DNA from 3 places in the Glaciimonas sp. OK215 genome. Region 3 is predicted to be linked to each of the others. Evidence: predicted binding sites of a transcription regulator. Region 3 holds the regulator's gene; each other region holds the start of a gene.
The links. The regulator sigma-54, encoded in region 3, starts transcription at its own class of promoters, with help from an activator protein. The targets are predictions, from matches to a motif close to TGGCANGNAANCTGCTTT.
Positions count from the first base shown of each region.

Region 1: AC3CHX_RS08220 (collagen-like triple helix repeat-containing protein) is a predicted target of sigma-54. The motif match lies at 4,910-4,927, and genes of this name have one in related genera.
Region 2: urtA (urea ABC transporter substrate-binding protein) is a predicted target of sigma-54. The motif match lies at 2,252-2,269, and genes of this name have one in related genera.

Region 1 is NZ_CM173544.1:1,810,479-1,821,038, reverse strand. Features, by position in the region: gene AC3CHX_RS08230 (transporter substrate-binding domain-containing protein) at 1-2,592, opposite strand, end outside; gene AC3CHX_RS08225 (response regulator) at 2,589-3,224, opposite strand; gene AC3CHX_RS08220 (collagen-like triple helix repeat-containing protein) at 3,858-4,844, opposite strand; gene AC3CHX_RS08215 (transposase) at 5,574-6,023, opposite strand; gene AC3CHX_RS08210 (hypothetical protein) at 6,425-6,733, opposite strand; gene AC3CHX_RS08205 (methyltransferase family protein) at 6,968-7,537, opposite strand; gene AC3CHX_RS08200 (alpha/beta fold hydrolase) at 7,589-8,485, opposite strand; gene AC3CHX_RS08195 (glycosyltransferase) at 8,942-10,177, shown strand; gene AC3CHX_RS08190 (hypothetical protein) at 10,351-10,560, opposite strand, start outside.
Region 2 is NZ_CM173544.1:4,405,551-4,416,110, forward strand. Features, by position in the region: gene AC3CHX_RS20375 (amino acid ABC transporter permease) at 1-383, shown strand, start outside; gene AC3CHX_RS20380 (hypothetical protein) at 413-577, opposite strand; gene AC3CHX_RS20385 (yippee-like protein) at 635-1,066, opposite strand; gene AC3CHX_RS20390 (ferritin-like domain-containing protein) at 1,120-1,971, shown strand; gene urtA (urea ABC transporter substrate-binding protein) at 2,343-3,596, shown strand; gene urtB (urea ABC transporter permease subunit UrtB) at 3,761-5,377, shown strand; gene urtC (urea ABC transporter permease subunit UrtC) at 5,374-6,540, shown strand; gene urtD (urea ABC transporter ATP-binding protein UrtD) at 6,537-7,391, shown strand; gene urtE (urea ABC transporter ATP-binding subunit UrtE) at 7,421-8,119, shown strand; gene AC3CHX_RS20420 (urease accessory protein UreD) at 8,128-9,048, shown strand; gene AC3CHX_RS20425 (urease subunit gamma) at 9,118-9,420, shown strand; gene AC3CHX_RS20430 (urease subunit beta) at 9,442-9,795, shown strand; gene ureC (urease subunit alpha) at 9,792-10,560, shown strand, end outside.
Region 3 is NZ_CM173544.1:5,513,784-5,524,343, forward strand. Features, by position in the region: gene AC3CHX_RS25410 (KpsF/GutQ family sugar-phosphate isomerase) at 1-544, shown strand, start outside; gene AC3CHX_RS25415 (KdsC family phosphatase) at 544-1,113, shown strand; gene lptC (LPS export ABC transporter periplasmic protein LptC) at 1,121-1,720, shown strand; gene lptA (lipopolysaccharide transport periplasmic protein LptA) at 1,781-2,320, shown strand; gene lptB (LPS export ABC transporter ATP-binding protein) at 2,322-3,074, shown strand; gene AC3CHX_RS25435 (RNA polymerase factor sigma-54) at 3,092-4,585, shown strand; gene hpf (ribosome hibernation-promoting factor, HPF/YfiA family) at 4,693-5,046, shown strand; gene AC3CHX_RS25445 (DUF4197 domain-containing protein) at 5,229-5,927, opposite strand; gene AC3CHX_RS25450 (deoxyguanosinetriphosphate triphosphohydrolase) at 6,081-7,244, opposite strand; gene aroKB (bifunctional shikimate kinase/3-dehydroquinate synthase AroKB) at 7,241-9,010, opposite strand; gene AC3CHX_RS25460 (type IV pilus secretin PilQ) at 9,086-10,560, opposite strand, start outside.

The DNA.
Region 1 (10,560 bases), 2.7 Mb from region 3:
TTCCGGCTCCAGCATGACGCCCTCCAGCCGAACGATGATCTGTCCCTGATCGGTAAATTTGATGGCGTTTCCTATCAAATTAAAAGCGATCTGCTTGAAGCGCTGAGGGTCGATCAGTACCTCGCCTTGAATCTGCGAATCGATTTGCAGGCGTAACTGCAAGCCCTTTTTCCGGGCCAGGCCGTCAAACACGCGCACCACCGACTCAATCAGTTCGCGGATATTTGAGCGTTGTGGAAACAGGTCGAGTTTGCCCGACTCTATCTTGGCGATATCCAGAATATCGCCGATCAGGTCCAGCAGAGCGTGCGCCGAACTATATGCGACCTCAATCGATGAACGTTCCCAACGCCCCTGATCGGCATATTTGAGCGCGAGTTCGAGCATGCCGATAATGGCGTTCATCGGAGTCCGTATTTCGTGGCTCATGGTTGCCAGGAACGTACTCTTCGCCTGGCTGGCTTCATCGGCCAGCTCCTTGGATTGCTGCAATTCCTGTACCAGGCGCTCCCGTTCCGTGATGTCAAGCCAGCCGCCGATAATCCCGACCAGATTCCCCGTGGAATCCTTGTAAGGCAAGATCCAGTGATAGATACGAAACACGCTGCCGCGCGCCTGGATCTCGTCATCCCGAAAAATCCTGCGGCCTGTTTGCATCGTTTCCTGATGCAGACGATGGTATTTTTCTTCGGACTCGCTGGTGCCGATGACTGCTTCTTGCAAGGTTTTGTCCATCACTTGCTGACGTTCCACACCAAAGAAATCCAGATACGCGCGATTGCATAAGATGAGTCTGCCATTGCTATCCCGCACATAAATCGGATTGGGAGTGCCGTCAATCAAGGCGTGCATGAACTCCAATTGATCGCCCAAGGCGCGTTCAGCGAGCTTGCGATGTGATATCTGACGGCGCAAATAGCCAACCCACACGACAAACCCGATGACAAGCAACAGCGCCACGCCGATAATCTGGTAAATATGGCTGCGGTAGGTGTTCCACGTATTGACAGTGACATCTGCATTGCTGCGCCATCGGCTAGCCAGCATCGCCAGTTCTTCCGGAGGGATGCTCAACAGCGCTTTATCGAGAATCGACAGCAACTCCGGCGCGCCATGACGCACGCCAAAGGCAATACGCGCAGGTACGTCCCCCACAACAGCGGCAATGTGCAGGTCGTTTCTAAAATTTCGATTAATGAAATAGTTTGCGCCAACCTGCGCAACAATTGCACCGTCGACGCTACCCCGAACCAGTTTCTCGAGGCCATCAACGGCATTGCCAACGAGTACCAGGCGAACACGGGGATATTTCTGACGTAACATGGATATCAGCTGATTGTCTCGTGGAAGCGCCAGCGAGCGATCTTTCATATCCTCCATGCTGGCAGGCGCGTTTTTGCCATTGCGCGCCACCAAAACAAAGGAATTGACCAGATAGGGGCGCGTAAAAGCAAGCCCATCCTGAGGCTCCTCACTGATGCTGAGCGCACCGACCAGATCCCCTTTTTCCTGCCGAACCTGCGTGACAATCTCTTCGGCTGAATGGATGCGCGACACTTCGAAATCCAGTCCGGTACGCAACCGGATCAGTCGCAATATGTCCGCAGTGATGCCCATAAACCTGCCTTCGTCATCGAAAAAGGTAATTGGCGCATATAGTCCGTTGACTAAAACATGGATTTTGCGATGCTGTTCCAGCCAATGCCGTTCACGCGGGGTAAGATCCAGTTTTGTATCTGACAGATACGCCACACTGCCCAAACTCCAGCGGCGTAAAATCAGGTGGCTTTCATCTTGCGGGATCGCGCCGAGCACAGTATTTATGCTCCGCAACAAATGCGCATCCTGCCTGCGCATCACAAAACTGAAGCCGCTACTTCCGAATGGGATGAAGTTCGACAACTGAAGGTTATTGAAGTAGCTTTTGGCAATCAGGTAATTTGCCGAGACAGCATCACCGAGAAATATATCGGCGTGGCCAAATGCCACTGCCGCAATGGCTTTCGGATAGCTTTGATAGACTTTCAGCTGCGCCTCGGGATAAAACTGATTGACCGCGTCCAGGGAGCGATAGTTGGCAACAATCGCCAAACGCAGACCGGCCCCTTGTACCACCTCGCGCCGCTCATCAATGCGGGTAACCAGTACCGGACGATCGGTTGTATAGGCAGAAGAAAGGACGAAACGGTTATCGTAGGTATCGGCATTGCTCGAGGTGCCTAACAGATCGATTTGCCCATTCGCCAAAGCATTCAACGCGGCCTGTTGTGTTGCAAAACGCCGCACGCTGACCTTGACCCCCATCATTTTGGCCAGGATCGCCATATAGTCTGCGGTGATGCCTTCATAGTCGCGGCCGCTGATGCTGATGTCGAAGGGCGGATAATCGGGAGCTGTCGCGCCGAGTACAAGTGCGCGTTTGCGCCCCAACCAGCGCCAGTCGTTTCCAGACAACTGAAAATCAAGATGTTCTATGGTGGAGCGACCAAGCAATTGCAGGGACTTTCCATCACCATCTTCCGCCCGGGTAGTGATCGCAAACAAGCTCAGTATCCCTAGCAACCCTAAATACCGGAAGAGGGAATACATCATTTCTCGTTGCCGACCCCGTTGCGTTTGGCGAATTCGATCAATTCGAGCAGCGAACTCATATTCAGCTTGAGCAACAACCGGGTTTTATAGGTACTCACCGTTTTTTCACTAATCAGCATGCGATCTGCGATGTCCTTGTTCAACATCCCTTGCGCCAGGCTTTGAAGCACCATTATTTCGCGGTTGGACAGGCTCGCCAGTTGTTCGGTTTCTTTAAACTCGCCGCGACCGAATCGGGGAGTCTGCACAGCAAGGTTGGGAAAATAGGTGTAGCCCGACATGACGGCCTTGGCAGCATCGATCAGTTCCATCAGATCGCCTTGCTTCCACACAAAACCGGCTGCACCGGCCATCTTGCAGCGGAAGGCAAAATGGAGCGGGCTATGGGAGGTAAGAACCAGCACACGCATCGGAATGTCGAGCGCCTTGAAACGTGCGATGACCTCCATCCCGTCAAGTTGAGGAAGGGTGAGATCCAGGACGATCAAATTGGGCATCAGTTTTCTGGCCAGACTCAATGCATCAATGCCATTGTTGGTTTCGGCAACCACGTCGTGCCCCTCACGCTCCAGCAACGTGCGCACCGCCAGCCGGATGACGGGATGGTCATCGACAATCAAAACTTTACCCATGCAGTACTCCAAAAATCTGTCTACAGAAATTTAACTTAAGCGCCTTTTCGCAACCTGGTCGCCCTGCCGTCCGGAAATCCCCTGAAGCCATTGCAAGGACCGGGATCAGATTGCATCAAAGCAGAATGCGGCCGCTGACCTGGCGGCCACAGGCGGAAACTTCTTCGGGGTCGGAATGATCGATAGTCCGTTCCTCGTGAAAATGACCATCAAATAAGCTTCGCTATAAATTTCCTTTGGCGTCCGGTCCATATGATCCAATACTTGGCCTTGGATAAGCATCGGAACTATCCCAAAAGAATGTAGGAAATTTCCTGTCGTTAAAATGAAAATACGTACCTCAATTAAAAATACTCTGGCAGCATTCACCGCAAGAAACGGGACAAATTGTGCGTGTAACGCCGCGCGTCATTCGTGCTGTGCACGGCACACCAGGCGCGTCACGGCAGCAGCTCAAAGTCTTGCGGGTATTCTGTTTCGGAGGTCGAATACCGCTGCGGTGAGAATCCTCGGTTGATAGGGATAGCCGGTTGAATTCCATAACGGCTCTGACATAATTCCCGTTGCGATGATGTGGCTCTCACGCAAAAAACCTTGGCGACACCCAAGGTTTTTTGCTCATGGAACAGCTGTTTATTTTGGTGGTGGGACACCCAGCAATGCATCGACCGCGCCTATGATTGGTTTCAGAACAGGTAAAGCAGGAGCGAGCGCTCCCTCGACGCCATTGAGCAGTCCCCCGACCGGCGTCAAAACAGGCGCCAAAGTTTTAGTCACAGGCGCCAAAGCGCCAGCCACAGGCGCCGCAATACCACCGACCAGTGCGCCGACAGGTTCCAAAACAGGGTCCAAAGGTTTAGTCACAGGCGCCAAAACATTAGCCACAGGCGTCAACACACCACTGGCCAGTCCTGCGACAGGCGCCAAAACCGGGGTCAAGACCGGTGCCAAGGCGCTGTCGAGCACTCCGGCCACCGGCGCGACCGCGCCACCAACCGCTTGCGTGATCGGCAAAATCGCCCCGGTTGTCAATCCGGCAGTCAAGCCCGAAGCCAATTGTGTGACGTCGCTGCCGAGACCCGTCACCAGACCGCCGACCACGCCTGTGACCGGTCCTAACGCAGCAAGCGGCCCGCTACTACCCAAGTCGGTCACCAGGTGGCCGACGCTCTGCACTGCATTGCCGGCCTGGCCCACCACCTGATCGACATTGGTTACCAGGCCACCGAGATCGCCTGCTACACCCCCGACACCGCCAGTAGTGCCGCCTGTTGCACCACCTGTTGTACCGCCTGTTGCGCCGCCGGTAACACCACCTGTTGCACCGCCGGTAGCACCGCCGGTAACACCACCTGTTGCACCGCCGGTAACACCACCGGTAACACCACCGGTAGCACCGCCTGTTGCACCACCTGTTGCACCGCCGGTAACACCACCGGTAGCACCGCCTGTTGCACCGCCGGCACCGCCACCTGCACCAGCAATAACGACGCCGGTTGCACCGCCGGTGCCGCCACCCAGCCTGCTGCCAAACGTACCGCCGCCGCCGGCACAACCAGTCAGCAATGCAGTCAACAACAACGATGCCGCGACCAGATTTCTGTTTTGTAATGCGCTCATAGTGATTTTCCTTTTTTGGGTAACTCGGTTTAGGGAATGTAAATAACAACTTGGTCTGGCTTTCTTTCGCAAAGAACATGCCAAGCGGTAATACCCCAAAAAAAGTGATGTCCCTTTTTTTAACGCCGATAGAAAATCAATTAATCCCCTTAAAAATCAAGCACTAACGGCATCCACATCGATCCAAATTCATTTGTTAAATTTCGTTAAATTGTGATTCGCACGTTACATGTAACGTAACGCCAGGGAACATCCCTCTTCCCGGCAGCCGAAATACACTCTCGCCCCGCGCACAAAATACGGCGGTCGAGCAACGATGAATGTTGCGGTTGGTCATGCAGTGACTTATTTGAGCAGCCCAGTCGAATACTCCGCTGGTGGCTATCCGCCGTGAAGGACGACCAGCGTCGCCACCGCGCTCGCCGTGACCGCCCCGGGTCGGCCACCGGCGTGGATTCAAGCGCTGTTAGTGGTCATGCAAACTGAGCTGTGGCGCTGGTTGGAGTGACATACGCGGGGGCCGACCATTTGTCCGGCCCCCGCCTGCAACAGGGATTGTGGCTCGTCGCGGCCTTGGTCGCGATCGGGATGATTGTCAAAGTGATGCAATGATGCACGATGGCGACTGCCCGGAACGTGTCGTGGCCAGCGATGTTGATCGTCAGCCAGTGTCCTGATTTTGCGGGGGAATCAAGCTATTGCGCGCTACATTTTATTTGTGCATTAAAACTACGGCATGACCAACCCGACCCAATGTAATGTCGATTCATCCAACGATAATGGCGAGCGCTTAACGGACTCGAGGCTTTTCGCCGCGTTTATTGTCGCGTTATAAATCATCTTTTTGGCTTTCCTTAGCGACCTTTGCTCGATACGTCGGGTATACAGATCGCCGTAGCTTACAACCTGCTCCAGCATCAGCCGCAATTCCTGATCTTCAAACTTGCTTTGTGCCAGTTGGCGCCAAAAATCGCATTCATTCCAGCGCCGGAAACGCATGTAGGCCGCATTCCATTTGCCGAACTGAACCGGTAGATTGCACCACGAGCCGTTATCCAACACAATCCAGAATACTGCTTCGATAAACAACCGATTGTTTTTGGCACTGACGCCAGGGTCGCTCTGTTTTCCGATCAGGAGTGGTTCCAGTTTTTGCCATTGATCATCCCGAAGTTTCATTCCATATCTCCGCATTTCCGCATGTCATTCATTTATCGTGAAGGAGGACTTACGCAAAACCGCCCCAGCAGCATTACGCCTCCTAGCCGTCCTTGCCGCACCATCCGTACTGTCTTCGTCGGCAGGTTTTGACAAACTCGTTGCCGGGACAATTTTGTGTAAGTCCTAATATAAAAAATATTTTCCGTATCAATCGCTCGTCCTGCGCTCGTCCTGTTTCACTGCCTATTCATCCGGGATTTTCCGGTGAACGGCTCCCGTACCATTCCAGGACGCGCCGTCCGGAGTGAGCATCGTGGGCATATGGAAATAATTTCCTTGGCAATGCATACGAGAAATAGGCCTTTTACTTTAGCTGTACCTCTTGCGACGGGATGTCAGAATTTTCCGAAAGTTCTTTATCAGGTGCGCGCCGTACGATGCCGTAGCCGACGCGCCCCGGGTTCACTAACTGATGGTCGACCGTGTATTGCATCGAACTGCAGCACTTTCCAAACCCAATAGTGCTGCTCCTCCTTCGCCATTCCCACGTAGTAATTTGGCATGGCGCCGCCATCTGCTTTCACGGCTGCAGGCTTCGGGCCTTGTTCGATGACGACGGCTTTGCGCAAGTCAATGACGCCGCCGTTAATGCTGGCTGCATATCCGCCGCCCAAAGCACCAGCCAGGAAAACCCCGCTGCACGCCACAACCAGTTTCCTTGCTTTCATACCTGCCCCCAGCGCCAATTAAGCCAACCCTGCCTCGCAGAACAAGCATCCGCTGACGCAGTCATGGCAAGGCGCGACAAAAATTTTCATCATAGAAATCGCCGGCAAGAATGTATGTCGGATAAATCCGGAAATAGCGGAGGAATATTCGACAAAACAGACTTCTATTGAGAATCTCTCCAAATGCCATAAGCCATTCCGTCGTCGGCCGGGCCGATCATGGCGTGCATCATCTCAGTAGATGCCGGGAATCAGCGCGGCGACCTCGCTCCGATAGCGCGTATACGGCTCGCCGAAATGCGCGGTGAGCCAGGTTTCCTCGACGCGTATCTTGTATGTCAGCGAGGCGAAGATCAGCGCGAAGCCGAGCGCGCCGCGCCACTCGCCGTTGATGATGGCCGACCCGGCAATCGCCAGCAGGCAACCCGAATACAGCGGGTGACGCACGAACGTGTACGGGCCGCTGCGCACGAGTTCGTGCCCTTCCTTGAGCGTGACCGGTACGCTCCAGTTCGTGCCCAGGCACCGCCGCGCCCAGGCCGAAAAGACGAGCCCGGCGACGATGAGCGCGAACCCGGCCGACTGAAGCGCCCCTAACGCGGATGCGTCGAACGCGAGTCCGGCGGCGCTCGGCGTGGGCAGGACCAGCAGTGCACATCCGCTGGACAGCAAGATCATCTGAAACCTGCGCGGGATCGATCCTTCTTCGCGCATCGTCTTTTTCACTTGCCTGGATTTGGCGGCCCAATAAGCGCTCCAGACGACCCACGGTGCAGCGATGGCGAGACTTGAAACAATGTTCATGGCAGATTTCCTGATTGATTTGTTGGGCAAATACGCATGGGCTGCCTCGTGTCAGGACATCGTCTGGAAGAGCGCGTCGGACGGCGCCGCAACGCACGTGACGTCGTTCGGGCGCGCCACGGCAGCCGGGCCGAAGAAGCCGAGGATTTCCGTCCGCACGTGGTTTAGCTGCTCGCGGCCTTCGAGATCGAGGAAGTGGCCGGCGTTCGGGATCGTCGCGAATTCGGTATTGGCAACGTACGCGGCGAGCTTCCGTACATCCGACGGGGTCGTGTACTCGTCGAGTTCGCCGTTGATGAATTTCAGCGAACAGCTGATCTGCGACATCTGGTTCAGATAGGTTTCCGGCTTGAGCGCCAGGATCTGATCGACGTGGAACGCGACCTGATGCTGTTCCTTCGGCGGCAGCGTCGTCAGATACCGGTAGTTACAGAATTTCATGATGCGCGGCAGGTGCTTCCCCACCGTGCTGTTGAGCAACTGTGCCGCCTTCAGGTTTTCACCCGCGGCGATGAAGTCGCGCGCTTGCGTGACGTAGTCGACCATCGCGTCGTTCAGGAACGGCGAGAACGATGCGATCAGCGCCCGCCGGATGCTGGTCCGCTCGCGCGACAGCGCGAGTAGCGACGCGACCCCGCCCCACGAAACCGACAACAGAAGCGCCGGCCGGAACATCCGGATCAGGTGCAGCAGTATCTCGACTTCGTCGTCCTTGGTCAGCATGAACGCGTGTTCGTTGTGCGGCTTCGACTGCCCCGCGTACGGCAGGTCGAAGCAGATCGTGTTGTAGCGCTCGCTCAGATATTTGATCGTCGGACCAAACGACGCGGTGGTCGCCAGCGCGCCGTTGATGAGGATCACGGTCTCGAAGCCGTCATCGAATATTTGCTGCTCGACATAAATTTTGAGGCCGTTCGGCAGCGGGACGATCAGTTTTATGGTTGGCATGGTTTTGCTCTCTGTAGTTGGCACACGGGCCGATACTTTCCATAGAGCAAAACGTGTGCCCGATATTCTCTGCGGCTTCCGCGCGCTTCAAGCCTCTGATTGTTAAGGCGTTTTCCGCAACCAACCGGTTCAGGGAGGGCTAATTGTTACGCGCCGGGAAGGCGAATGTTACGTAACGCGTAACGCGGGCGCTCGGGTGTTTCGGCCATGTGTTGGTCGCCCTGCGGCAGCCGGATGCCGCGCCGATTCACGCTGCGTACAACGACACATCGACGATTTCTCCGGCGTGTATAATCCGCCGCTATTCCGAACCGGACCGCGTTGCGACCGGCCCGATCAGCCTGCCTGTCAGGCGCGGAATGTCTAATCTTCAGGCTCGGTCAAGCGTAACCTGGCGTGCCAATCCTGAGTCCGGCGCAATCGCGTCCCACCTACCTTAAGAGCTAAAGTCACGCTATGAATATCGTTATCATCAACGACGGCACAATGGGAGACATGCATCCATTTTTCAGCTTGGGACGCGTGTTGGCCGAGCGAGGTCACACGATCGTGTTTTGTACGAATGACGTATATCGGACGGCGGCCGAGAAGCTGGGTTTCCGCTTCGTCACCACCGGCACGGCGCAGGAATACGAGGCGATCGTTTCCAATCCAAACATGTGGAATTCGAAAAAGGCGCGCGTCATGGCGTGGAAGACCGTTGTCGTGCCGCGCCTGCGCCCGTTGTTTAACATCCTGCTGCGCGAGGTGGACGACAACACGGTGATTCTTTGCGGTTCGTTTACTGCGGCCGTCGCCAGAGCGGTACAGGAAAAGCATGACATTCCGCTAGTCACCACGGTGTTGGCGCCATCCGTGCTGTTTTCCGCGAAGCGTCCTCCCAAGGGCTCGCCGATTCCCTCCTGGCTGCCATATCCGGCGCGGGTGGCGGTCCTGCGCGGCCTCGACATGGTGATCGACAGCGTCATGGCGCCGGACCTGAACCGGTTTCGTGGCGAGATCGGCCTGCCGTCGGCATCGAATCTTCGCCGTGGTTTTTTCTCGCCGCAGGGCACCCTCGGATTGTTCCCCGAATGGTTCGTACAACGACCAAGCGACTGGCCGGCAGCGCTGACGCTGACCGGGTTTCCACTGTTCGACGAAGGCGCGCACGCGACCGATCCGGTACTCGAAGAATTCCTGTCCTCCGGACCGGCGCCGGTGGTGTTTACCGCAGGCACGGGGATGCGGCATGCGCATGCTTTCTTCGCGGCCGCACAGCAGCTATTGCACCGTCTCGGCCGACGCGGCGTGTTCTTGAGCAAATCGGCGCAGCAGATTCCCGCCGATCTGCCGCCGCAGATTCTTTACCGCGACTATGCGCCGATGAGCACGCTGCTGCCGCGCAGCGCGGCGCTGGTGCACCACGGCGGCATCGGCACCGCAGCGCAGGCGCTGGCCGCCGGCATTCCGCAACTGGTGGTGCCGTTTGCCTACGATCAGTTCGATAATGCCGAACGCCTGCGTCAGCTTGGCTGCGGCGCGAGCGTGAAGACCCTGACCGCTCAGAATCCGGCGCAACGCAAGCTCCGGCATCTGCTGGAAAGTGCGACCGTTCATGATGCTTGCAAGCACTATCAGGCGCTGATCGAACCCGGCCGCATCGCCGCAACCCGCGCCGTGGAGTTGGTCGAACGGGCCGGCCGCGCCTGACCGGCGCACGTCGTTGCAGTTGGAAAAACCGGGAGGAAAAAAATCGGCATGCGTGGCAAAAAATCCCCCGGAAGCAAAAAAAGCGCTCCTTTTTACGGGAGCGTTTTTCTGTATCGATGCCTTAATATCCGCATGAAAACCATGCCGGCATTCACATCAACATATAAGCGGCTTTAATGCAATTGCCTTTTGAGGTCGGCAAGTTCGCTGTGCGCATGTTCTACAGCGGTTTTCACCTTGGCGCTCAGCCCAACGGCGCCTTGCAGCGCCAGTTCGGCGCGCCCGCCGATTTTTTCAAGATCGTCCACGCAACGAAGGATGCTCTTGTCATCGCGCGAATTGAAAATCCGCTTGGCCTTGGTCGTGTGTTGTTCCCACAGCAT
Region 2 (10,560 bases), 1.1 Mb from region 3:
TAAGCCTGAATGCGGCGGCTTACCTTTCAGAAAGTCTGCGCGGCGCCATTATCGGTGTCCACAAAGGCCAATGGGCGGCAAGTTACAGCATCGGCTTGACCTACTGGCAAACCCTGCGCTATATCGTGGTGCCGCAAGCGATACGGATCGCCGTGCCATCCATGAGCAATACGTTAATCAGTTTAATTAAAGACACTTCGCTGGTGTCGGTCATCACGGTGACAGAATTGATGCTGGCAACCAAGGAAATCATCGCCGTTAATTTTCGGCCATTGCCGCTTTACCTGGCTGCGGCCGCGATTTACTGGTGCTTGAGCATTTGTTTTGAACGCGTCCAAAGCCGGCTGGAAAGAAAGCTCGGGCAGGCCCATCGCTCTAACTGATCAATCAGCGTCTCACCGGCCGGCTTACGCTATCGACCAGCTCTCCGGCCCCGGCTTGGATGCTGACCCGGCACCGGATCCTGTTCCGGAGTCGGCCCCGGGCCGGGCGATGGCGGATCTTCCACCGGCACCGGAGTCGGCGTCCGGTGCTCGAAGCTGATCGCTTGCACGTCAAGGAAGGCTGGCTGGTTCATGCTCATCTCCGGTTCATGAAATACGCTCGGATCTTCTGTTGCGCCGTGTCGATTCCTCTACTCGGTTAGCGCAACCAGATTATCAATTTCAATTTTGGCAAAATCCAGGCTGCTGTCGCGTGCCGTTTCACGGCTGGTGTGCGCACTTTCGGTATTGTTACGGCTGGCTACCTGGGTGCCGCCTTTGAAAATTTGATAACCATCGTGCCAAAGATCGTCATGGCCCTGAGCAGGCTGCGCAACGATGACATAACCACGGTATTCAACGTTATCGTTCTGACTGTTCTGAGTGTTGGTTTCAGGCATTGCTGACCTCACTTGGTGTTCGGCTGGAGAATGGAAAAACCATCCTAGCATGCTGCCACAAATTACGCAGCGCGCCGCGATGGTGTAGTGTTGACGTTGTGGAATGGGATATGTTGACGTTGTGAAATGGAAAATATGAACCAAATGTAATAGCTTTCGTCCTACTTGCAGCATTGAAAACATTCATGCGCTTTCATTATGTATCAGTATCACTAACTTGCTTGGAGAGATTGATCATGAATAAACCCCGCGAGGACGAAGAATATCAAGAACACGACCGCGCGCCGCACTGGACCATTGCCGATCTGGAGTTTTCGAAAATTGATGTTGCCAGACTGCAATCCGATGAGAATCTGTTCTATCTGGTAGCGTGCGCATCGTTCGTCGAAAGCGGCTCGGATCTCTATACGCACAACCTCATTGCCTACTACGGCGACGATCCGGAAATCGCGGACTGGTTAACCAACCATTGGGAAGTCGAAGAGTTACAGCACGGTCAGGCGCTGCGCGCCTACCTCGCGCATGTCTGGCCGGAGTTCGACTGGCAACTTGCCTATGACGATTTTCTGGAAGAATACTCGCGTTATTGCAAAGTCGAACTACTCGAACCCAGCAAGGCGCTTGAAATGGTTGCGCGTTGCGTCGTCGAAACCGGCACCGCCACCTTCTATCAGGCACTGGCGCGCAGCACCGACGAACCGGTATTGCGAGACCTGACCAATCGGATCGCAAACGATGAAGTCAATCATTACAAACATTTCTTCCGCTATTTCCGCCGTCTGCGCCAAAAAGAAGGCCTCAGCCGCCGTCATATCTTCGGGGCCTTGCGCCGCCGCACGCTGGAAATGAAAGCCGAAGATATCGCATGTGCGTTACGCCATGTGCTCAGATTTCGCTCACCTGAGCATGCCGACGACCCGGTACGGCTAAAAGCGATCAACGCGGTGATGAACACCACCGTGCGCACCCATCTACGCGCCGATATGACCATCAAAATGATGATGCGGCCACTCGACTTGCCACCTGTCATCCAGACCCTGGTTGCCTATCCGGTAACGCAGATCATGAATCGGATATTTCTGCGCTGAGCTTTTTGACGACGTCTTAATCCGTCGCGAAATACCCCCGTCAACGCCGTGCACTCGGTGTTGCGTCCGATTGACGCCTATGGCGTCTTTTTTATTTGCGCCTGCCTTCAGCGTCCTCACGCCTCCAAATCAACCCCTTCCGCACTAAACCGGTGCGCCTTGGTGCCCTGACAAGTCGAGGTTGCACCCGAAACAAGCATCGGTAGCCTGCATAACCTGACGATTCATCAAATAGTGATTCGACAAGCCTGAAACCCTTGCAAAGAGCGGTCCATGCGATTGGCATGCATTCTGCTAAAGCAGTTGCGTGGTTAGCCAAGTTAGCGATCGAACTCTCATATTTACGCACGACACTTCAGGGGGATTAAATCATGTCACGTCGCACCGTTTTGAAAGCCACCGCGCTAGGCGCTTTTGCACTTGCTGCCGGATCCTGGCTACCGTCGGCCTTTGCCGCCGACACCATCAAAGTCGGGATTCTGCACTCGCTGTCCGGCACCATGGCAATTTCAGAGACTTCGTTGAAAGATGTTGCCTTGATGACCATCGCCGAAATCAATGCCAACGGCGGCGTCATGGGTAAACAACTGGAGCCGGTGGTGGTTGACCCGGCCTCCAACTGGCCGCTATTCGCTGAAAAAGCGCGTCAACTGATCTCGCAGGACAAGGTTTCCGTGGTGTTCGGCTGCTGGACTTCGGTATCGCGCAAGTCAGCGCTGCCGGTCTTTAAAGAGCTCAACAGCCTGTTGTTCTATCCGGTGCAGTATGAAGGCGAAGAACTCGAGAAAAATGTCTTCTACACTGGCGCGGCCCCAAACCAGCAAGCCATTCCAGCCACCGAATACCTGATGTCGAAAGAAGGCGGCGGCGCCAAGCGCTTTGTGCTGCTGGGAACCGACTATGTGTACCCGCGCACCACCAACAAGATTCTGCGCGCCTTCCTGCATAGCAAAGGTGTCAAGGACAGCGACATCGACGAGGTTTACACACCGTTCGGCCATTCCGACTATCAAACCATCGTTGCCAACATCAAGAAGTTCTCCGGCGGCGGCAAGACGGCGGTGATCTCGACCATTAACGGCGATTCCAACGTGCCGTTCTACAAAGAGCTGGGCAATGCCGGCTTGAAATCCACCGATGTTCCGGTGGTCGCCTTCTCGGTCGGCGAAGAAGAACTGCGCGGGGTCGATGCGAAACCGCTGGTTGGGCATCTGGCCGCATGGAATTACTTTGAATCCGTCAAAAATCCGACTAACGCCGCCTTCATCAAAAAATGGAAAGCCTACGCACTTGCCAAGAAACTGCCTAACGCCAGCACCGTAGTGACTAACGATCCGATGGAAGCAACGTATGTCGGTATCTACATGTGGAAGCAAGCGGTGGAAAAAGCCAAATCGACCGATACCGACAAAGTGATTGCAGCGATGTCCGGGCAGAAATTCAAGGCCCCGTCAGGCTACGAATTGGAAATGGACGCCACCAACCACCATCTGCACAAACCAGTGATGATCGGCGAAATCAAGGCTGACGGCCAGTTCAACGTCGTCAACAAGACCAAGACCACCATCCGTGCGCAACCCTGGAGCCCGTATATCGCGGGTAACGAAGGCAAGCAAAAACTCTGAGGCTCGCCGCAGCAGTGCTGTTGCGTTGCGTCCTTTGCTTACATTCTTTGGCGAAGCAAAGAATGTAAGCGGCTGCCGTTGGCTGAAGCAGTCCTTCAGCCAACGGCTTGCATCCACGCAGTGGAAAACGTATCAGTTAGCATCAACCGGTGGCAAACAGACTAATGAACATCTCAAGAAAAATCCTTCTCATTGCAAGTATGTGCCTGCAAACCATGCTGGCACACGCTGCCATCGATGCGGCGCTGCTCAAGCCGCTGGCCGGCGACAGCCCCGACGCCCGCATCGCCGCGGTCAACCAGATCGCCGCGCTCGCCAACGACGACGCACTGAAGATACTCAACGCCTTGCATACCGATGCGCTGTATGCCAGACCGAACGGCGAGGTCCTGATCGTCGATGACAGCAAGACCGATAACCCGGCACTCAATCCCGCCACCGATCAGGCCGGACCGACCCCGGACGACGCCGAAGGCATCAGCGTCAACAACCGTCTGCGCGCCGCAGTCGAAGGCGCGCTTTCAGGCCTCAAACTGTTTTCCCCCGACAGCAAGCTGCGCATGGCGGCAGCGACCGACTTAATGAAGAACGCCGATGCGGGCCAAATCCCGCTGATCAGCAAGGCGCTGCAGAAAGAAAGCGATCCGGACATTCAGGCCACTCTGCAGCAGGTCATCGCCACCGCCAACTTGCATGCGACCGATCCGGCCTTGCGCAAGGCTGCCGTCAAGACGCTCGCTACCAGTACCAACGCCAACATCAAACCCGCATTGCAACGGCTGTTGGAAAAGAATCCCGATGGCAGTTACATCGAACCCGACGAAACGATACGGATCGAAACCGTGCGCACCCTGGGCGCGCTGAATCGTCAACTGGCCGCCATTGAATTCATCGGCAAAGTGTTTTACGGGATCTCGCTCGGCAGCGTCTTATTGCTGGCGGCGCTCGGCCTGGCCATCACCTTCGGGCTGATGGGCATCATCAACATGGCGCACGGCGAAATGCTGATGATAGGGGCTTACACCACCTATGTATGTCAATTGTTGTTCCGCAATTTTCTACCGGGTGCGCTGGACGCGTATCTGCTGGCAGCGTTGCCGGCAGCCTTCATTGTCACTGCCGCCGTCGGCATCGCGCTCGAGCGTTTAGTGTTGCGCTGGTTGTATGGACGGCCACTCGAAACCCTGCTCTGCACCTGGGGTATCAGTCTGATGCTGATGCAGGCAGTGCGCTCGATTTTCGGTGCGCAAAATGTCGAAGTCGCCAACCCGTCCTGGATGTCCGGCGGCGTCACGGTACTCGGCTCGCTGGTGCTGTCGTACAACCGTATCGTGATTATTTTCTTTGCGCTATTCGTGGTGGTTGCGGTCTGGCTGATCTTGAATAAAACCCGTCTCGGCTTGTTTGTCCGCGCGGTCATGCAAAACCGCCGCATGGCGGCCTGCGTCGGCGTCGCCACCGCCAGGATCGACATGATGACCTTCGGCCTTGGCTGCGGCATCGCCGGACTGGGCGGCGTCGCCCTCTCGCAGTTGGGTAACGTCGGCCCTGATCTGGGGCAAGGCTATATCGTCGATTCCTTCATGGTGGTGGTGCTCGGCGGCGTCGGTCAACTGGCTGGCACGGTGATCGCCGCCATCGGCCTGGGCGAGGTCAACAAGTTCCTGGAACCGGTGGCGGGCGCAGTGCTGGCCAAGATTGCGATCCTGGTGTTCATCATTGTATTCATTCAAAAACGTCCACAAGGCTTGTTCGCACTGAAAGGCAGGAGCATCGAATGAAACCGCTTCGTTTCGAATATGGCAAGACGCCAACATCGCTGCGATCGCTGCAGCCAATCTTACCGGCAAAAAACCTGCTGTTCTCACGACCTGCTTGGGCCGGCATTGGCGTCTGCGGCATCGTTCTATGCCTGCTGCCGATACTCAATCTGAGCTTCCCGGATGGCCACGCGTTGCATATCTCGAGCTACACGGTGGCGCTGATCGCCAAGTTCATGTGCTACGCGATGGCCGCTCTGGCGCTGGACCTGGTATGGGGTTACGCCGGCATTCTGTCGCTCGGCCATGGGGTATTTTTTGCGCTGGGCGGCTATGCGCACGGCATGTATCTGATGCGGGCGATCGGACGGGACGGCGTGTATCAAAGCAACTTGCCGGATTTCATGGTGTTCCTCGACTGGAAAACCTATCCGTGGTTCTGGTCGCTCACCGATCACTTCTGGTATTGCATGGCGCTGGTGGTGCTGGTGCCGGGTCTGCTGGCGTTCGTGTTCGGCTATTTTGCGTTCCGCTCACGCATCAAGGGTGTGTATTTCTCGATCATCACGCAAGCGATGACGTTCGCCTTCATGTTGCTGTTCTTCCGCAACAACACCGGCTTCGGCGGCAACAACGGCTTCACCGACTTCAAGCGCATCCTGGGTTACTCGCTCACCGCAGCGTCGACCAAGGCGACGCTGTACCTGATCACTTTTCTGTTTTTATTCGCTACCTTGCTGCTATGCCGCTGGATCGTCAACTCCAGGCTCGGACGCGTGCTGCAGGCGGTCCGTGATTCCGAATCGCGGCTGATGTTCATCGGCTACGATCCGCTCTGGTTCAAGCTGTTTGTCTGGACCCTTTCGGCTGTGCTGTGCGGGATCGCCGGCGCACTGTATGTCCCGCAAGTCGGCATCATCAACCCGTCCGAAATGTCGCCCGCGAATTCGATCGAAATGGTGATCTGGGCCGCAGTCGGTGGCCGTGGCTCGCTGATCGGGCCGATCGTCGGCGCGTTTACCGTGAACGGCCTGAAGAGCTGGCTCACCGCTGCCTTTCCGGAACTCTGGCTATATGCGCTGGGACTGATATTTATATCGGTGACGCTCTTCATGCCGCAAGGAATACTTGGCATAGCGCACCAACTGAAACAGAAATTCGGCCGCGGCAAGGGGGCCGCATGAGCGAAATATTCCACCCCGGACAGCGCTCCGGCAACATCGACAATCGCCAGCATGCCGACCACGGCACCTCGTACGCGCGGATCAAACCGGCAGGCGTGGACACCACGCACGGCGCGATCCTGTATCTGGAAAACATTACCGTTTCGTTCGATGGATTCAAGGCGCTGAACAATCTGAATCTGGATATTTCGGTAGGCGAACTGCGTTGCATTATCGGGCCCAATGGCGCTGGCAAGACCACCATGATGGACGTCATCACCGGTAAAACCCGGCCGACTTCCGGTACCGCGTTTTTCGGCCAGACCATCGACTTGACCAAGCTCACCGAATATCACATCGCGCACGCCGGCATCGGCCGCAAATTTCAACGTCCGACCGTGTTCGAACAGCATACGGTATTCGAAAACCTGGAACTGGCGATGAAAATGGACAAGCGCGTCAGAACCACGCTGTTCGCGCGCCTGTCGTCGGAACAGCTCGGCAAGATCGATGAGATTCTGAAACTGATACGTCTGAACGGTCAGGAAACCAGGCTGGCCGGGCTGCTCTCCCACGGCCAGAAGCAGTGGCTGGAGATCGGCATGCTACTGATGCAGGAGCCGCAGTTGCTGTTGCTGGACGAACCGGTGGCGGGCATGTCGGATGCCGAGACCGCCCGCACCGCCGAATTGCTCAATGAATTGCGCGGCAAACATTCGATTATGGTGGTTGAGCACGATATGGGTTTCGTGAGCGAAATCGCGCAGCAAGGCAAAGTCACGGTGCTGCATGAAGGCGCCGTGCTGGCCGAAGGCAAGATGGCGGAGGTGCAAGCCGATGAGCGCGTCATCGAGGTGTATCTGGGCCGCTGAACGACGACAACCATCGAGGATAAATGCACATGTTAAACGTCGATCAACTCAATCAATACTACGGCTCCTCGCACACCTTGCGGGGCGTATCGCTGACGCTGGCAAAAGGCAAATGCCTGAGCCTGCTGGGGCGCAACGGCGTCGGTAAGACCACGCTGCTGAAATGCCTGATGGGCGTGCTGCCGAGCGCCACCGGCAAGGTGATGCTGGAAGGTCGTGACATCACCAGGCTGAAACCGCACCAGCGCGCAGCGCTAGGCATCGCGTATGTGCCGCAAGGACGTGAAATCTTTGCCCGCCTGACGGTGGAAGAGAACCTCTTGATGGGCATGGCAACCCAATCCGGCAAGAAAGCTGCGCTCATCAAAGCGGAAGTCTACGAACTGTTCCCGGTGCTCAAAGAGATGCTGCAGCGACGCGGCGGCGATCTGTCCGGCGGTCAGCAACAGCAGCTGGCCATTGCGCGGGCCTTGCTGGCGGAGCCGAAATTGATCATTCTAGACGAGCCCACCGAAGGCATACAGCCGTCGATCATCAAGGACATCGGCCGCGTGATCCGCCTGCTGCGCGAACGCGGCGACATCGGCATTCTGTTGTGTGAACAATACTTCGACTTTGCCCGTGAACTGGCCGATGACTTTATTGTGCTATCGCGCGGAGAGGTAGTCGCAGCGGGGTCGCAAGCGCAAATGGACGATGCAAGCGTGAAACGGCACTTGGCAGTATAGTGCTGGGCATGAAATTTGTTGATACTCCCCTTCCCATTCTCCCCGCATCGACCAAAGAGTCAGGCGCAGTCGCAGCTGCGGTAAAACAGGCAAACCCGCCCGCCCCGTGGCAGGCGCGCCTGACCCTGGGCTTTGCCAACGATCGCGGCACGACACGCCTGATCGAACGTAGCCATTTCGGCCCGTTGCGGATACAAAAACCGCTTTACCCGGAACATCCTGCCGTCTGCCACGCCATCATCATCCACCCGCCCGGCGGCGTAGTGGGCGGCGACCAGCTGACGATTACCGCCGACGTCGGCAAGGCGGCGCATGCGCTCATCACGACACCCGGAGCCGCCAAATGGTACAAAGCCAACGGCAATCTGTCGCAGCAGCAGGTGCGGCTACGCGTCGCTGAAGATGCGGCGCTTGAGTGGCTGCCGCAGGAAACCATTTTCTTTAACCATGCCGCGGTAACACTTGATCACCAGGTCGAGTTGGCCGCCGATGCGCGCTACATCGGCGGCGAAATACTGTGCTTCGGCCGCACCGCTTCCGGCGAGTCGTTTGACGCCGGGAAGATTGTGCAACGCACCAGCATCCACCGCGGCGGCAAGCTGCTCTGGTTTGAACAAGGCGCGCTGCACGGTGGCACTGCCGCCATGAGCAGCCCGTTGGGACTGGCTGGGTATACCGTCTGTGCGACCCTGATTGCCGTCGGAAAAGTACTGCCAGGCAACATTGTCAACAACTTGCGCGAGTCGGCCCGCGACCTGACAAACGGTCATGCCAGTATTGGTGCAACGCAGATAAAATCCGTACTGGTGATGCGCTTTCTCGGGCATTCCAGCGAACTTGCCAGACAGTGGATGACGCAAGCCTGGCAACAAATCCGGCCGCAGTTACTGGAACGCGAAGCCGTGGTACCACGGATTTGGAATACCTGATGTAGCGATTGCAAGATAGTTTGCGAGACAAATTACAAGATAATCGACAAAACACATAGAAAGAAGCCGATGGAACTGACCCCCAGAGAAAAAGACAAGCTCCTGATCTTCACGGCCGCCCTGCTGGCAGAACGACGCAAGGCGCGCGGCCTGAAACTAAATTATCCGGAATCGATCGCGTTGATTGCCGCAGCGATCATGGAAGGCGCGCGCGATGGCAGGACGGTGGCCGAACTGATGTCGGACGGTACCAAAATCCTGAGTCGCGCCGACGTGATGGACGGCATCGCGGAAATGATTCCCGACATTCAGGTCGAAGCCACCTTCCCGGATGGCACCAAGCTGGTGACCGTGCATCACCCGATTCCCTAATTTTACATACTGGACATCCCCATGATCCCAGGCGAAATGCTGATCGAAGACGGCGACATCGAACTCAATGTCGGCCGCACAACCACCGCCATCACGGTCGCCAACAGCGGCGACCGGCCGATTCAGATCGGCTCGCACTTCCATTTTTATGAAACCAATCCAGCCTTGCAGTTCACCCGCGCAGACGCGTATGGCATGCGGCTGGATATCGCCGCCGGCACCGCCGTGCGGTTTGAACCGGGGCAGACGCGCAGCGTGGAGCTGGTGGCGCTGGCAGGTTCACGCAAGGTCTATGGCTTCAATGGACAAGTGATGGGTGCACTGGAAGAAAAACCAACGGAAAAACAAGCGCCGATAAAGAAAGAATTGAAATGAGCAAAATTTCCCGCCAGGCCTATGCCGAAATGTTCGGCCCCACCACCGGCGACCGCATCCGCCTGGCCGACACGGCGTTGTTCATAGAAATCGAAAAGGATTACGCGACCTACGGCGAAGAAGTCAAATTCGGCGGCGGCAAGGTAATCCGCGATGGCATGGGCCAGTCGCAACGCAATCACAGAGATGTCATGGACACCGTCATCACGAATGCCGTGATCCTCGACCATTGGGGCATCGTCAAGGCCGACATCGGGCTCAAGAGCGGCAAGATCGCCGCCATCGGCAAAGCCGGCAATCCCGACATTCAGCCTGACGTGACCATGGCGATCGGTGCAGCGACTGAAATCATCGCCGGCGAAGGCATGATAGTGACCGCCGGCGGCATCGATACGCACATCCATTTCATCTGCCCGCAACAAATCGAAGAAGCCCTGATGAGCGGCGTCACCACCATGCTCGGCGGCGGTACCGGACCGGCGGTCGGCTCCGCCGCGACTACCTGTACACCGGGGCCGTGGCATTTGCATGCGATGCTGTCGGCGGCCGATGCCTTCCCGATGAATATGGGTTTTCTGGGCAAGGGCAACGTCAGCCTGCCGACGCCGCTGGAAGAACAGGTGCGCGCCGGCGCCATCGGCCTGAAGCTGCATGAGGATTGGGGTTCGACACCGGCAGCGATCGACAATTGCCTGAGTGTGGCGGACCGCATGGATGTGCAGGTGGCGATTCATAGCGATACCTTAAACGAAGGCGGCTTTCTGG
Region 3 (10,560 bases):
AGATCAAGAAGCGTGCCCGCTGAATCTGGCGCCGACCGCGAGTACTACCGCGACCTTGGCGCTGGGCGACGCGTTGGCGGTGGCTTTGCTGGATGCGCGCGGCTTTCGCGAAGAGGATTTCGCCCGCTCCCATCCCGGCGGCGCTCTCGGCCGCCGTTTGCTGACCCACGTGCGCGATGTGATGCGCAGCGGCGACGAGATTCCGGCAGTCACCGCCGATGTGTCCCTATCGGCTGCATTGCTCGAAATCACCCGCAAAGGGATCGCCATGACCGCCGTGGTGGACGACAAATTTCATCCTGTCGGCGTGTTTACCGATGGCGATCTGCGTCGTTTGATCGAACACGTACAAGATTTTTCCAAGCTGTCTATCGCTGATGTGATGCATGCCAATCCGCGCAGCGTCGGACCGGATCAGCTGGCGGTCGACGCGGTACAGATAATGGAGAAGTTCCGCATCAATCAGTTGCTGGTGACGGATCTCGACGGCACGCTGGTCGGGGCGCTGCATATCCACGACCTGACCCGCGCCAAGGTGATTTGATGGCTGTCATCGACAACACCGTCGGCGCGAGTGCGGAAGTATTGGTCCGCGCAGCGCAAGTCCGGCTGATGATTTTTGACGTCGATGGCGTTCTGACTGATGGCGGCCTGTTGTTTGGTGCTGACGGCGAACAGCTGAAACGCTTCAATGTGCTCGATGGTCTGGGCATCAAACTGCTGCAACAGGCAGGCATCGCCACCGCCATCATCAGCGCCCGTCAATCGGCAATTGTCAGCCGTCGCGCCAGCGATCTCGGTATCACGCATGTCCATCAGGGCGTGCATGACAAACATGCCGCGTTCCTGGCGTTATTGGCGCAGCTCAAGCTAACGGCGGATGGCTGCGGCTTTATTGGCGACGACATCATTGACCTGCCGATTCTGGCGCGCGCCGGCTTCGCTGTCAGCGTTCCTAACGGCCATCACGAAGTCAGATCGCGCGTGCACTACGTCACACAGGCCAGCGGCGGCCATGGCGCAGCGCGTGAAGTATGCGATTTGATTCTCCGTGCTCAAAACAAGTATGAAGCTGCTCTGGCACCGTATTTGAGCGCCATTCCCGGGTGCTGAAGGCTGTATGAAAAACCTGCGTTCAACCTTTCGCCTCCGTTTCATGTTGCTGCTGGCGCTGTGCGTGGCACTGACGCTGGGCAGCTTCTGGATCATGGAAGTGATGCGTAAAGATACTGAGCAAATGATGCCGCGCGCGCCGCGTGTTGCGCCTGACTATTACGTCGAAAAATTTAACTATGTGCAACTGGCCGTCAATGGCCAGCCGCGCTACAACATCTCCGGACAGCGCCTGACGCACAATCCCGGCGACGACTCATTTGACGTAACGCTGCCGGTGATCCACAGCCTGGACAAAGAAAGCCCGCCAATGACCTTGCGCTCCGACACCGCCAAGATCGAAGACAACAATAGCAAAGTCAATATGTATGGCAATGTCAACGCGGATCGCCCGGCAACCGCAAAGTCCTCGAAGCTCCATTTGCAGTCCGACTACCTGTTGCTGTTGCCTGACGACGACATCATGAAAAGCGACAAGCCGGTCGAGATCACGATCGACCAATCGAAAATGACGGGTACCGGCATGTATGCCAACAACGCGACGCGAGAATTGCGCCTGCTGAGCAATGTCCGCGGCACCTATCGCGCGGCACCGCGCCAACCGTAAGCAAGCCGCTCGCATACCCAGATAATGCCTTGTGACGTTATCCTTTTTTCAGGACTTTTTATGAAACGTGTTCTTTTTTTATCGCTACTTGCATTGCAACTGATGTTGATGTCGGGTGCGCGCGCCGAGAAAGCCGATGCCGATAAACCGTCGAATGTAGAAGCGAATCAGTTCACCCTGGATGACGTCAAGCAGATCAAGATCTTTACCGGCAATGTCGTCTTGACGCGCGGCACACTGGTAATGAAAGCCAACAAGGTGGTCGTCACCACCGATCCATCCGGCTACCAGTTCGCCACCCTGTATGCGGCGCCAGGCGGTCTTGCCACCTTCCGCCAGAAGCGCGACGGCGGTCCTGACCTGTGGATCGACGGCGAAGCTGAACGTATCGAATACGATGACAAAACCGAAATCGTCAAATTATTTTCAAAGGCCCAGATGCGACGCCTGCAAGGCAGCAAGCCTACCGATGTCGTCAACGGCGAATTCATCTCGTACGATAGCCGGGCCGAGTTCTACTCGGTCAACAACGATGTTTCCGGCACCAGCCAGCCAGGATCCGGGCGCATCAAAGCCGTCATCCAACCGAAGGGGAAATGAGATGACCGCCGCTAGCTCCAGCACGCTGATCGTCACAGGGTTGCAAAAAAGTTATGGTGCGCGCCAGGTCGTGCATGACGTGTCGTTGAAGGTAAAAAATGGCGAAGTGGTCGGCCTGCTCGGCCCCAACGGCGCCGGCAAAACGACCTCGTTCTACATGATCGTCGGCCTGGTGCCATCGGATGGCGGAGCGATTGACCTGGATGGCATCGACATCTCGCGCTTGCCGATTCATCAACGCGCCGTGCTTGGTCTGTCCTACTTGCCGCAAGAGGCATCGGTATTCCGTAAACTGACGGTGGAAGATAATATCCGTGCGGTACTTGAACTGCAGCGCCCGAATGGCAGCGGCCTCACCAAAAAACAAATCTCGGACAAGCTGGAATCCCTGCTGCAGGAATTGCAAATTGATAAGCTGCGCGAAAGTCAGGCATTGTCGTTGTCCGGCGGTGAACGGCGGCGCGTCGAAATCGCCCGGGCGCTGGCGACTAATCCACGTTTCGTGCTGCTGGACGAACCATTCGCCGGGATCGATCCGATTGCCGTGATCGAAATTCAACGCATCGTCCGCTTCCTGAAAGAGCGCGGCATCGGCGTCCTGATCACCGACCATAACGTGCGCGAAACGCTCGGCATTTGCGATCGCGCCTACATCATCAACCAGGGCAGCGTGCTGGCCAGCGGCAGTCCGGACGACATCATCGCCAATGAATCAGTGCGACGGGTCTATCTGGGTGAACACTTCCGCATGTAACCGAGTCCCAGGCACCGATGAAACAGTCTCTCCAACTCCGCACCTCGCAACACCTGGCGCTGACCCCGCAACTGCAACAATCCATACGGTTGCTGCAGTTATCGACGCTGGAGCTGCACCAGGAACTGGAACAGATCCTCTCTGATAATCCGCTACTGGAACGCCTCGACGATCCGCTCGACAACTCGGTCCGGTTATTGGCCGACGGTGCCATCAGCGGCACCGCATCAACCATGGATGCGCCGACTGGCGACAGCGAAGTCAGCAGCTCGCCAACCGAACCGGAAGCTGGCGGCGAAGTTCAGGAAGCCGGCGAAAACAGTCAGGAAAACGTTGACGGCGGCGGTGATAGCGAATGGAGTTTTGACGACGTCGCCCGTAGCGCCAAGGCACCGGACGACGAGGATGCAAGGCCCCAACTGGAAGCACACGAATCGACTCTACGCGAGCATTTACTGGAGCAGATGCGTGAAGCGGTGGACCAGCAACGCGACCGTGCGCTCATTGAATTGATCATTGATGCACTTGACGAGAATGGCTATCTGGAGGAAACGCTGGAGGATATTTACGCGCGTCTGCCCGAGCAGTTGGAGATCGAAGTCGAAGAACTATTGACGGCATTGAAGATGGTCCAAAGCTTCGATCCGACCGGAGTCGGCGCCCGCGACGCCTCTGAATGTCTGGCACTGCAAATTAAGGCTTTTCCCAAGATCCCTTTTGTCACCCGCCGTCTGGCGCTGACAATTGTGCAAGATTATCTGACCTTATTTGCCCAGCGCGATTTCAATAAAATCAAGAAAGCGCTGGATTGCGATGACGAAGATTTGCGCGAAGCGCAGGTGGTGATCAAGCAATGCAATCCGCATCCAGGCGCTACCTTCGCCGGCAACACCTCGGACTACGTGGTGCCAGACGTGATTGTCAGACGGGCCAAGAATGGCTGGCAGGTGATGCTCAACAATGACGTTATGCCAAGACTGCGCGTCAACGCACTTTACGCCAACATCCTCAAACAAAGTAAGGGCGAAGGATCGCTCAATTCGCAATTGCAGGAGGCCAAATGGCTGATCAAGAACATGCGGCAGCGCTTCGATACAATTTTGCGTGTCGCCCAGGCAATTGTAGAACGCCAACGCAACTTTTTTTCGCATGGCGCAGTCGCCATGCGGCCTCTTGTGTTGCGCGAAATAGCTGATACACTAGGTTTACACGAGAGCACCATTTCTCGCGTAACCACTCAGAAATACATGCTCACCCCCCATGGGATGTTCGAATTAAAGTATTTCTTCGGTAGCCATGTTGCTACGGAGGCAGGTGGAGAGGCTTCCTCAACGGCGATACGGGCGTTAATCAAACAACTCATAGGAGCGGAAGATTCTAAAAGTCCTTTCTCTGACAGCAAGATTGCCGATATGCTCGCGGAACAAGGTATGGTTGTAGCTCGCCGTACTGTCGCAAAATATCGCGAAGCATTAAGAATTCCGCCGGTTAATTTGCGCAAATCTCTGTAGCTGTTTGCTTGTTTGCACAACCGTCGTTGTGTTCTGACTGATCGATTCAGCGTGAGTTGATCACCCGGAGTCCGAACCGCCAACGACACATTTGATAGGAGCGCTGTATGAACTTCACAATTAGTGGGCATCACCTCGACGTAACTCCCGCCATTCGCGAACACGTGCAAAACAAACTGGAGCGTATCAAACGCCACTTCGATCAGGTCATCGATATCAGTGTGATCCTGACAATCGACAAAATCACCGAGAAAGAAAAACGCCAAAAAGCTGAAATTAATCTGCGCGTTAAAGGCAAAGACCTGCATGCCGAGAGCATTGCGCATGACCTTTACGCTGCCATTGATTTACTGATCGACAAGCTCGATCGTCAAGTGATCAAATATAAGGACAAAATGCAAAACCACCAACACGACGCGATTAAGCATCTGCCCGAGGAATTACCGGTCGCAGCGACGTGATGGTAGCGGTTCTCTGAACCCGTCAACGCAAGAATCCGCTCAATAAACTGATTGAGAAAATTCTATACTGACAAATGAGCAAGGGCGCAGTCAATGCGCCCTTTGTTATTGGTGGAAGTCATTTGCGGGCGTAATGTTTGATGGTCCGATCAGCCCGACAAATATGGCCCCGATTCAGTCCATCATTGCTTCATCGCACCGAATACCTTGCCGATAATCGCACTGCCGGTACCAATCGGATCGCGACGAATCGCCTTTTCTTCCTCGCCTATCATGTAAAACAAGCCATCCAGCGCACGTTGCGTGACATAACCTTCAACCGTCGCAGCTTGTCCTGGCACCAGACCTGTTTTGCCAACCAATCCCATGGTCGCGTTGTATTGCGCCGAGACACCGTTACGATCGGTAATTTGCTTCACCATAGGCAGGAATTTCACACTCAATGGCGCAGCAGTTTTCTCTCTGAAAAAATCAGTGACCGACGTATCGCCGCCACTCAGAATATTTTTCGCATCCGTGACCGACATGGATTTCACCGCATTCAGCAATAATGGCTTGGCCAACGGCACAGCAGACTCTGCCGCGTGATTCATCGATACCACCAGATCGTCCAATTGCTGCCCCTTGCCCGTCATTCTCAAGAGTGGGCGAGCCTGCTCCAGCAGGCCTGGCAATTCAATTTTTACTTTGTCGTTATTCAGAAATCCATTTTCAACGCCGAGTTTGGAGACCGCGACGGTCGCGCCTTTCTCAAGCGCTGCTTTCAGTCCGGCACTGGCGTCCCGATTGCTCAAATCGGCCAGCGAAAAAGCCAACGCCGTGGACGCGGTCAATGAGATCGTCAGTCCCAGGCTCAGTGTAGGTTGAGAGAAAAATTTCATGACTGATCCTTTATAGAAAAAGTAGAGCGGATGAGCGTAGCGTCATCCACCATGTGACGTACGAAAATACGGGGCGGTATCAAATACCCACAGGCTTGCTTGGCCGCTGTATCTGAAGCGCCTGGCGCAAGCGGGTGCGGCGTTTCGAAGCAATTACAGATGACCTTCATCGACCAAAAACAGCCGTCGATGTTCGCGTATCGCATAGCGGTCTGTCATGCCGGCAATATAATCGGCGACCTGACGCGCTTGTAATTGCGCATGGGCCGCCTGCGCCGTACTGTCCTGCTGCGCCAATTGATAATCCGGTGGCAGCAGGCTCGGCTCGCCGACAAAACAGTCAAACAACTCGACTATAATGCGGCGCGCCTTGCTGGTCATCCGATTGACCAGATAGTGGCGATACAGATTCTCACGCAGAAAGCGCTTCAGCTCGGCCGCCTCGCGCGTCATCAGCTCCGAGAAAGCAATGAGTGGCGCGGCATCCCGCACGTCTTCGACGGTTTTCGGCTGCGCAGCCAGGATGCGTTGGCGCGACGTTTCGATCAGATCGTTGATCAATGCATTGATCATGCGCCGCACCGTTTCATTGATCGCACGACGACCACTCAGACCGGGAAAGATTGTTTCGACCTCACGGTTGTGACGTGCAAAGAAATCAATTTGCATCATCTGCTCCAGCGACAGCAGACCGGAACGCAAGCCATCGTCGATATCGTGATTGTTGTAGGCAATTTCATCGGCCAGATTGGCGACCTGCGCTTCCAGCGTCGGCTGCTTGCGCTGGATAAAACGCTGGCCGATATCACCGAGTCTTTTGGCGTTGGCCACAGAACAATGCTTGAGTATGCCCTCACGTGTTTCGAACATCAGATTCAAGCCGTCGAACGCGCCGTAGCGCTGCTCCAGCTTGTCGACCAGCCGCAGGCTTTGCAGATTATGTTCGAAACCACCGAAATGCATCATGCAGGCGTTCAAAGCATCCTGGCCGGCATGGCCGAACGGCGTGTGACCGAGATCGTGGGCTAGCGCAATCGCCTCCACCAGATCTTCATTCAATTGCAGATTGCGCGCGATCGAACGCGCGATTTGAGCGACTTCTATGCTGTGTGTAAGACGCGTGCGGAACAAATCGCCTTCGTGATTCACGAACACCTGGGTCTTGTATTCAAGTCGACGAAATGCGGTGCAATGCACGATGCGATCGCGGTCGCGCTGGAACTCTGTGCGCGTATTGGGTGCCGTCTCGCCGAACAAACGTCCTCGCGATGTCGCTGAGTGGGCAGCATACGGGGCGAGAGACGTTTCTGCATTCATCGTGGGGCAGGACCAGTAGCCAGGTGTTGTATCGTTGCCAGCACTGCTTCCTGGGGCGCCGTGGTGACCAGGGATGCTCCTAGCGGGTTCATCAAAATGAATTTGATTTGACCGTCTTCGTTTTTCTTGTCGATCTGCATCAACTCCAGCCAACGCGCAGCACCAAGATCCGGTGCGACAACCGGCAAGCCGGCGGCTTGTACCAGCGCGCTGACGCGTTCAAGCGCGACGGCATCAATGTAACCCAAACGATGCGACAGGTCAGCCGCCATGATCATGCCGCAACCAACCGCTTCGCCGTGCAGCCATACGCCATAGCCGAGGCCGGATTCGATTGCATGGCCGAACGTGTGACCAAAATTCAGAATGGCGCGCAAGCCGCCTTCGCGTTCATCCTGTCGCACCACATCCGCTTTGATTTCACATGAACGCTGAATCGCATATGCCAGCGCGGCGCTGTCACGCGCCATCAATTTGCCGATATTCGCTTCCAGCCAGTCGAAGAATGACGCGTCGATGACAGCGCCATATTTAATCACTTCTGCCAGGCCGGCAGACAATTCGCGCTCAGGTAGCGTTTGCAAAGTCATGGTATCGGCGATCACCGCCTGTGGCTGGTAGAACGCGCCGATCATGTTTTTGCCAAGCGGATGATTAATGCCGGTTTTACCCCCGACGGAAGAATCAACCTGCGCCAGCAAAGTCGTCGGAATTTGTACGAACGGCACGCCGCGCATATACGCTGACGCCGCATAACCGGTCAGATCGCCAATGACGCCGCCGCCGAGTGCGACCAAGGTGGTTTTGCGGTCGCATTTTTCTGCCAGCAAGCGGTCAAAAATCACCATCAGGCTGGCCCAGTTTTTTTCTTCCTCGCCATCCGGCAGAATGATTTCAGTCACCTTCTTGCCTGCTGCCAGCAGCGCTGCCCGCAAACCCGCAAGATACAGCGGCGCCACTACGGTATTCGTCACGATAGCGACTTGCTTGCCTTTGATCAGTCGCGCAATCCGATCGCCATCCGCCAGCAGCGCTTGCCCGATCTCGATCGGATAGCTGCGCTCACCCAGTTCGACCCGCAAGCTGATTGAGGGTGTGGAGGCGGCCGTGCCAGCTGACGAATTGAACGATTTTTGCTGAGTCATAGGAAATTCGATTGGAATGGTATTGCTGCTATCGGCAGAAGTAGCGCTGAGGTTGGCGGCGGTTTTTGCAAGATCCATTGCCGCATCAAGCGGCACATCGGCGTTGATACGCGTCATATCAAGCTGAGACAAAATGCTTTGCACCAGAAATTGTACGTTAGGCCGTCCTGTATCGATAATGATATCGGCAATTTCACGATACAGGGGATCGCGCTGACGCGACAGTTCTTCAAGCCGCCGGCGCGGGTCTGCCGTTTGCAACAAGGGGCGATTTTTATCGCGGCCGGTACGCTGCAGAATATGATGAACGCTGGTACGCAAGTAAATAACGGTGCCGCGGCTTTTCAGAAAAGCCCGGTTGTCCGGATCCAGGATGGCGCCGCCGCCTGTTGCCAGCACAATATTCTGACGTGCGGTGAGATCCCGGATCACTTCAGCTTCACGCTGGCGGAAACTCGCCTCCCCTTCAATTTCGAAAATCAACGGAATCGAAGCGCCGGTACGCGCCTCGATCTCATGGTCCGAATCGATGAACAGTTTATTGAGTTTCTTCGCCAGAGCACGGCCAACCGTGGTCTTGCCCGCGCCCATCAGGCCGACCAGAAAAATATTCCCTTTCATGTACACCGTACCATTTCACCACTTAACCTTTTGCGCAAATGCAGACACCGGCGTATAACCGGTGCCCCTGTGCAATTAATGCCCAGCGATCCGGTCAATGACGACTTTCGGTGTCAAGAAAATCAATAATTCAGTTCTTTTACTAACAACTGCCGTTTGTTTGAAAAGATAACCCAGAACCGGAATATCTCCAAGCAGTGGCACTTTATTAACATCATTTGAACTTGTCTGAGTATAAATACCGCCGATGACCACCGTTCCGCCATTTTCAACCTGAACCTGGGTTTGGACATGCTTGGTATTGATCGAAACACCGCCGGGAACGACCGCGCCAACGCTGTCATTCGTCACGTCGACCGTCAAGATAACGTTTCCGTCCGGTGTGATTTGCGGCGTTACCTCCAGCTTCAGATTTGCTTTCTTGAACTCAACCGAAGTCGCGCCGCTGCTAGTAGCGTTTTGATAAGGGATTTCCGTCCCCTGTTCAATCAAGGCTTTCTGTTGATCCGCCGTTACCACCCGCGGACTCGAGATAATCTTGCCTTGCCCATCCGCTTCCAGCGCCGACAATTCAAGACTGATGAATTTGGATGCTGCGGCATTGAACAGGGTCAACGCCACGGAACCTGCGGTACCAGTGCTAGGAGCCGCAGGCAAATTCACGGCACTCTGTCCGAGAGCGGGAATGGTTGCTGCTGTTCCTCCTGTCGATGTTGTCGTGGATGCCGCTTGCTGACCGCCAGCTGCGACATTCGCGCTACTAAAGCCAAACCCAAGCTTGGCGCCGAGGTTACGGCTGAAGCCGTCATTCGCCTCGACCATGCGTGCCTCGATCAAAACCTGGCGTGAAGCAATATCGATCTTCGTGACCAGACCACGAATATTTTCCAATACAGTCGGCGTATCGGTAATGAACAATTGGTTGGTCCGTGGATCGATTACGGCGCTGCCACGCTTGGACAAAATGCTGTTCTTTTTGTCGCCACCGCTACCGCCATCGTCACTGATGCCGAAAACTTTTTTGAACGCATCTGCCTTTTGATAGTTCAGTTGGAACGACTCGGTGCGCAGTGGCTCCAGATCGGCAATCTGGGCGCGTTGCTCGAGTTCCAGTTTCTCCTTGGTCAGCAACTCATCTCTCGGCGCGATCCAGATTACCGAGCCGTTCTTGCGCATGTCCAGTCCTTTGGATTGCATGACGATATCCAGCGCCTGATCCCATGGCACGTCTTTCAGGCGCAGTGTCAGATTGCCACTGACGGTATCGCTGGTAATGATGTTCAAACCGGTAAAATCAGCGATCACCTGTAATACCGCACGCAGTTCGACGTTCTGGAAATTCAGTGAAAGTTTGTCGCCACGATAATTCCGTACGCCCTGCCCTAATTTATTCGGTTGTTCCTTAATCGGTTTGACCTCAATCACCAGTTGGGAGTCACTTTGATAGGCGCTGTGTTCCCACAGGCCTTTCGGCTCGATTACCATGCGCACATTTTCACCCTGCGCCATGGTCGTGATAGTGCGTACCGGCGTGCCGAAATCACCGACAT